DNA from 3 places in the Burkholderia mycopellens genome. Region 3 is predicted to be linked to each of the others. Evidence: predicted binding sites of a transcription regulator. Region 3 holds the regulator's gene; each other region holds the start of a gene.
The links. The regulator LexA, encoded in region 3, represses DNA repair genes until DNA is damaged. The targets are predictions, from matches to a motif close to ACTGTATNNNNATACAGT.
Positions count from the first base shown of each region.

Region 1: imuA (translesion DNA synthesis-associated protein ImuA) is a predicted target of LexA. The motif match lies at 1,336-1,353, and genes of this name have one in related genera.
Region 2: recA (recombinase RecA) is a predicted target of LexA. The motif match lies at 873-890, and genes of this name have one in related genera.

Region 1 is NZ_OZ183802.1:3,514,221-3,516,483, reverse strand. It holds gene ACPTTC_RS16385 (ABC transporter permease) at 1-276, shown strand, start outside; gene ACPTTC_RS16380 (ABC transporter ATP-binding protein) at 278-1,072, shown strand; gene imuA (translesion DNA synthesis-associated protein ImuA) at 1,367-2,074, shown strand; gene ACPTTC_RS16370 (Y-family DNA polymerase) at 2,007-2,263, shown strand, end outside.
Region 2 is NZ_OZ183802.1:3,293,370-3,295,632, forward strand. It holds gene recA (recombinase RecA) at 1-797, opposite strand, end outside; gene ACPTTC_RS15340 (response regulator transcription factor) at 987-1,715, shown strand; gene ACPTTC_RS15345 (sensor histidine kinase) at 1,733-2,263, shown strand, end outside.
Region 3 is NZ_OZ183802.1:1,971,201-1,973,463, reverse strand. It holds gene ACPTTC_RS09180 (sulfate ABC transporter substrate-binding protein) at 1-443, opposite strand, end outside; gene lexA (transcriptional repressor LexA) at 708-1,355, shown strand; gene ACPTTC_RS09170 (hypothetical protein) at 1,382-1,717, shown strand; gene ACPTTC_RS09165 (DUF2939 domain-containing protein) at 1,747-2,263, shown strand, end outside.

The sequences.
Region 1 (2,263 bases), 1.5 Mb from region 3:
GATATCTCGATGGGGATCGGCACGATCGTGATCGGGCTGGCCGCGGTGATCATCGGCGAAACGCTGCTGCCGGCGCGCCGGCTCGTGCTGACGACGCTTGCCGTCGTGCTCGGCGCGATCGTCTACCGCTTCTTCATCGCGCTTGCGCTCAACAGCGAATTCATCGGGTTGAAGGCGCAGGATCTGAACCTCGTGACGGCCGCGCTCGTCACGATCGCGCTGGTGCTGCCGGCGACGCGCAAGAAGCTGTTCGCGCGCAAGAACGGAGGGGCCTGACATGCTGTCCGCACGAGACCTGACACTCACGTTCAATCCCGGCACGCCGATCGAGACGCGTGCGCTGCGCGGGCTGTCGCTCGAGATTCCCGACGGCCAGTTCGTCGCGGTGATCGGCTCGAACGGCGCCGGCAAGTCGACTTTCCTCAATGCGGTCAGCGGCGACCAGGCCGTCGATGCGGGGCGCATCTCGATCGACGGCACGGACGTCACGCGCAAGGCTGCGTGGGATCGCGCGCACCTCGTCGCGCGCGTGTTCCAGGATCCGATGGCCGGCACCTGCGAGGCGCTGACGATCGAGGAGAACATGGCGCTCGCGATGGCGCGTGGTGCGCGGCGCGGCTTCCGGGCCGCGCTCGACCGGCCGTCGCGCGAGCTGTTCCGCGACAAGCTGCGGCTCCTGAACCTCGGCCTCGAGAACCGGCTGACCGACCGGATCGGGCTGCTGTCGGGCGGCCAGCGGCAGGCGGTGAGCCTGCTGATGGCATCGCTGCGGCCGTCGCGGATCCTGCTGCTCGACGAGCACACCGCCGCGCTCGATCCGAAGACGGCCGCATTCGTGCTGGAACTGACCGCGCGCATCGTCGCCGAGAGCAAGCTGACGACGATGATGGTCACGCACAGCATGCGGCAGGCGCTCGACTACGGCGACCGCACGGTGATGCTGCACCAGGGGCAGGTCGTGCTCGACGTGTCGGGCGACGCGCGCAAGGGGCTCGACGTGCCGGACCTGCTGCAGATGTTCGAGAAGGTGCGTCACGAGCAGCTCGACGACGACGCGTTGCTGCTCGGCTGACGGGCGGCAGGCGGGCCGGCGCGGTGCGGGATGCCGCACCGTGCCGGTCTGCGTGAGGCGTGGCATGCCGATCCGGTCGGGCGATTCGGCGCGCGTGCGTCGCATCGGGCCGGATGGTTGTGGCGGGCGTTCGGGCGGCACGATCCGGCCACGCCCGATCCGGCGCACCGTAACATGACGGGCGCGCCGGCTTTCTCCCCGTTTTTCCTCTGACAAAAACCGGTTTCGCACCGGCGCTGTGCGATGCGAGCGCATTGCCATATACTGTATATCCATACAGTTGTGGGTGGCGTCATGCTCGCATCCTCCATTTCTCCCGAATCCCTTCATCCATCGCTCTGGCGTGGCTCGCAGCTCGCGCGCGGCGGTCCGCGCACGATCGACACGGGCTTTGCGCCGCTGTCCGCCGAGCTGCCGGGCGGCGGCTGGCCGGTCGGCGGGCTCGTCGAACTGCTGGCCGCGCAGCCGGGTTGCGGCGAGATGCGGCTGCTCGCGCCCGCGCTCGCACGCACCGTCAGCGCCCGGCGTCCGCTCGCGCTCGTCGCGCCGCCACAATCGCCGCATGCGACCGCGCTCGCCAGTCTCGGCGTGCCGGCCGACGCGTTGCTGTGGCTGCGCGCCGGCAGCCGCACGGATGCGTTGTGGGCCGCCGAGCAGGCGCTCAAGACCGGTTGTTGCGGCGCGCTGCTGCTCTGGCAGGACGCGCGGCCCGATGCGCTGCGGCGCCTGCATCTCGCGGCCGCGCGTACGGGCGACACGCTGTTCGTGATGCTGCGCCCGTTGTCGGCCGCGCGGCAGCCGTCGCCGGCCGTGCTGCGCGTCGCGCTGTATCCCGTGCCGGGCGGCGTGTCGCTCGATATCGTCAAGCGTCGCGGGCCGGCGCGCGGCGAGCCGCTCGTGCTCGACCTGCCGTCGCCCATCGTGGAGAGCCGCTATGCGCGTCTTGCTCGGCATCCATCTGCCGCGCCTGCCGCTCGACGTGTGCGCCCCGCCGCCGTCTGACGCAGCGGCCGGCGGCGCCGGCTGCGCGGTGCTCGAGCAAGGCGTCGTGCTGATCGCCGATGCAGCCGCGCGCCGGCAAGGCGTGCGCGCGGGCATGAAGCGCGGCGGCGTGCTGACGCTCGCGCCCGAGACGCAACTCGTCGAACGCGATCCCGCGCGCGAGGCCGATGCGCTGCGCGCGGTCGCGCT
Region 2 (2,263 bases), 1.3 Mb from region 3:
TCGCGGAACGGCGGCGACACCTTGTTCTTGACGACCTTCACGCGGGTTTCGTTGCCGATCACCTCGTCGTTCTTCTTGATCGAGCCGATCCGGCGGATGTCGAGACGCACCGACGCATAGAACTTCAGCGCGTTACCGCCCGTCGTGGTTTCCGGGTTGCCGAACATCACGCCGATCTTCATACGGATCTGGTTGATGAAGATCACCAGGCAGTTCGTGCGCTTGATCGTGCCGGTCAGCTTGCGCAGCGCCTGCGACATCAGGCGGGCCTGCAGGCCCGGCAGCGAATCGCCCATCTCGCCTTCGATTTCGGCCTTCGGCACGAGCGCCGCGACCGAGTCGATGACGATCATGTCGATCGAGCCCGAGCGCACCAGCGCATCGGTGATTTCCAGCGCCTGCTCGCCGGTGTCCGGCTGCGAGATCAGCAACTCCGGCACGTTCACGCCGAGCTTCGACGCATACTGGACGTCGAGCGCGTGCTCGGCGTCGATGAACGCGGCCGTACCGCCCAGCTTCTGCAGCTCGGCGATCACCTGCAGCGTGAGCGTGGTTTTACCGGACGATTCCGGACCGTAGATCTCGACCACCCGGCCGCGCGGCAGGCCGCCGACGCCGAGCGCGATGTCGAGCCCCAGCGAACCCGTGGAGACGACCTGGATGTCCTCCGCCGCCTCGCCGTCGCCCATCCGCATGATCGACCCTTTGCCGAACTGCTTCTCGATCTGCGCGAGTGCGGCGGCCAGCGCCTTGCTCTTCTCGGCGGTCATCCCGGAGCCCTTCTTGCTATCTTCCATGAATCGTCCTTTGCTATGATGAGCAGCGTCTGTCAGAGGCGCGCCCGCTTTCAAGCGCTGCCCACGAATGCAGACACTGTATAAAAAAACAGTGTTTTGTGCAAGCCCGCAATGCAGGCTGCGTTGTACACGAATAACTTCGGAGACAGTCGGCCGGCGCGAACGCCCTGCCGGCCATCGGTCAGCACCATGCGAATTCTCATCGCGGAAGATGACAGCATACTCGCGGACGGCCTCACCCGGTCACTCCGCCAATCGGGCTATGCGGTCGACCACGTGAAGAGCGGCGTCGATGCCGATACCGCGCTGTCGATGCAGACGTTCGACCTGCTGATCCTCGACCTCGGGCTCCCGAAAATGCCCGGGCTCGACGTCCTCAAGCGCCTGCGCGCCCGCAATTCCAACCTTCCCGTGCTGATCCTGACGGCCGCCGACAGCGTCGACGAGCGCGTGAAGGGGCTCGACCTCGGCGCCGACGACTACATGGCCAAGCCGTTCGCGCTCAACGAGCTCGAGGCGCGCGTGCGCGCGCTGACCCGGCGCGGTGCAGGCGGCGGCCCGACCGTCGTGCGCCACGGCTCGCTCGCATTCGACCAGGTCGGCCGCATCGCGTATGCGAACGATCACGTGCTCGACCTCTCCGCGCGCGAGCTCGGCCTGCTCGAGGTGCTGCTGCAGCGGATCGGGCGGCTCGTGTCGAAGGAGCAGCTCGTCGACCATCTCTGTGAATGGGGCGAGGAAGTCAGCAACAACGCGATCGAAGTCTACGTGCACCGGCTGCGCAAGAAGATCGAACCCAGCGGCGTGCGGATCTCGACCGTGCGCGGTCTCGGCTACTGCCTCGAGAAAGTCGCGCCCGCCGCGCCGGCCGACACGGCAGCGCCCCAGCCTGCGGCGGCCGGCACGCCGCTACGCTGAAACCGGCCGTCGCCGCGATGGCCACGCCGGCCCCTACCCGCCACCCGACCGGCGCGCCGTCGTCGGCCGCCGACGAGGCGCGCGACGCGCGCTACGAGAACCCGTTCGCGCCGCCCGACGAAACCGATACGCCCGAGGCACCGCGCCCGCGCTCGCTGTTCGGCGAGATCCTCGACTGGATGCTCGCGCCGCTGCTGCTGCTGTGGCCGATGAGCATCGCCGTCACCTATCTTGTCGCGAAGACGATCGCGAACGGCCCGTTCGATCGCGCGCTCGAGACCAACGCATACGTGCTCGCTCGGCAGATCCATCCGGTGAACGGCGTCGCCGAGCTGACGCTGCCGGAGCAGACGCGTGACTTCCTGCGCGCGGACAACGTCGACAGCGTTTACTTCCAGGTGCTCGGCACACGCGGCGAGCTGGTCGCGGGCGAAGCCGACATGCCGCTGCCGCGCGACGAGGACCGCCCGCCGCCAGGCGTCGTCATGTTTCGCGACGACCTGCTGCGCGGCAACGACGTGCGGGTTGCCTATACGACGGTCGCGCTA
Region 3 (2,263 bases):
TCGTCCCAGTCCTTGATCCCCTTCGGATTGCCCTTGCGCACCAGGAACACGATCGTCGACGTGTACGGCGACGCGTTGTCGGGCAGCCGCTTCTGCCAGTCCTTGTTGACGAGCCCCTTGTTCGCGAGCGCGTCGATGTCGTACGCCAGCGCCAGCGTCACGACGTCGGCCTGGAGGCCGTCGAGCACCGAGCGCGCCTGCGCGCCCGAGCCGCCGTGCGACTGCTTGAAGTTGACGGTCTCGCCCGTCTTCGCCTTCCACTCCTTGCCGAACGCCTGGTTGAAGTCCTGATACAGCTCGCGCGTCGGGTCGTACGACACGTTCAGGAAGGTCGTATCGGCCTGCGCGTGCGTCGCGACGCCCAGCGCCGCCGCCGCGCCCAGCGCGAGTGTTGCGATCAGGCGGCCCACCCCGCCCACCAGCCCCGTGTTGCGCTTGCCCATCCTTGGTTCTCCAGTGTTGTCGGTATTGCGATGTCGGGCCAGTCTAACGAACGGGTTACATGATTAAAAATAATCGTTCCTCATTTTTTAATACTCAAAAGTGCTAACGCAGGCTGGATGGACGGTTGCGGCAGATGAACCGGCGTCGGGGCGTCGCGAAATCGCGCCGGAACCGGCGCGATCACGTCGAACCTCAAGTAACACTTGAAATTCGCGAACTACTGTATAAAAATACAGCTCACTGTCTATCCATACAGTTGAGCCATGACCAAACTCACCGCCCGTCAGCAGCAAGTGTTCGACTTGATCCGTCGCGCGATCGAGCGCTCCGGATTCCCGCCCACCCGTGCCGAGATCGCGGCCGAACTGGGCTTCAGCTCGCCGAATGCGGCCGAGGAGCACCTGCGCGCGCTGGCGCGCAAGGGTGTGATCGAGCTGGCCGCCGGCGCATCGCGCGGCATCCGCCTGCTCGGCATCGACGATGCCCCGCACCAGTTCACGCTGCCGCACGCCGGCCTGATGCAGCTGTCGCTGCCGCTCGTCGGCCGCGTCGCGGCCGGTAGCCCGATCCTTGCGCAGGAGCACATCTCGCAGCATTACGCGTGCGATCCCGCGCTGTTCTCCAGCAAGCCCGATTACCTGCTGAAAGTGCGCGGCCTGTCGATGCGCGACGCCGGCATCCTCGACGGCGACCTCCTCGCCGTGCAGAAGCGCACGGAAGCGAAGGACGGCCAGATCATCGTTGCGCGTCTCGGCGACGACGTCACGGTCAAGCGCCTGATGCGCCGGCCTGGCGGTCTCGAGCTGATCGCGGAGAACCCGGATTACGAAAACATCTTCGTCAAGGCCGGCAGCGCGGAATTCGCGCTGGAAGGCATCGCCGTCGGGCTGATTCGCTCGGGCGAACTCTGACATTCCGTCTCGCTCAGGAGAACATCATGGAACGCCTTTCCCGTCTGCTGCCTTTCCGTCAATTCGGTCGCCTGCGTCACCTGCGCGGCCGCACGCCCTGCGCACCGCTGTCCGCGGCGGCGCCCGTGCAAGAAGAAGTCGCAGTCGAACGGCAGGCGTCCCTGCTGCCGTCGGCGCTTCCCGCTTTCGCGCGGGTATCGCTGAACGCCGGCCTGAATCACGCCGAACCCGCGCGCCGCGCGCCGGTGCGCGTCTATCACGGCCGTTCGCGCCTGATCATGGTCGGCACGATCGATGCCGTGTGCCGGATGATCGATCGCTGCATCGCGGAGGAACGATCGGCCACGCCAGGCGGTCTCTGATTGCGGAATATCCCCGCACCGGAGGCAACGTGACCGGATCTTCGGGCCGCGCATGGCGGCTCAAGCCCCTGCTGATCGTCGTGCTGGCCGTCGCCATCATTGCGGCGATCGGCTATGGCTACGCGTCGCCGTACGTCGCGCTCGGTCGCCTGAAATCGGCGATCGATGCGCGTGATGCGCAGGCCATCAGCGAGTATGTCGATTTCCCGTCGCTGCGCATCAGCCTGAAGCAGCAGGTCACGGAAGAGTTGATGCGCCGGATCGACGCGGTGAAGAAGAACAATCCGTTCGCGGTGATCGGTGCGCTGATCGGGTCGGCACTGATCGGCCCCCTGGTCGATGCGTACGCAACCCCGGAGGGCGTGGCCGCGCTGATGAGCGGATTGCCGCCGCGTGGCAATCCGGGTGAGCGTCCACCTGAATGGTCGAATTTGCCGCCAGGCAATGCGCCAGGCAATGCGCCGGGCAACACGCCGGCCGCACCCGCAGCCAATCCGGCTCCGGCGAGCGCAACCGCTCCGGGCAGCGACACGGCCACCACGGCAG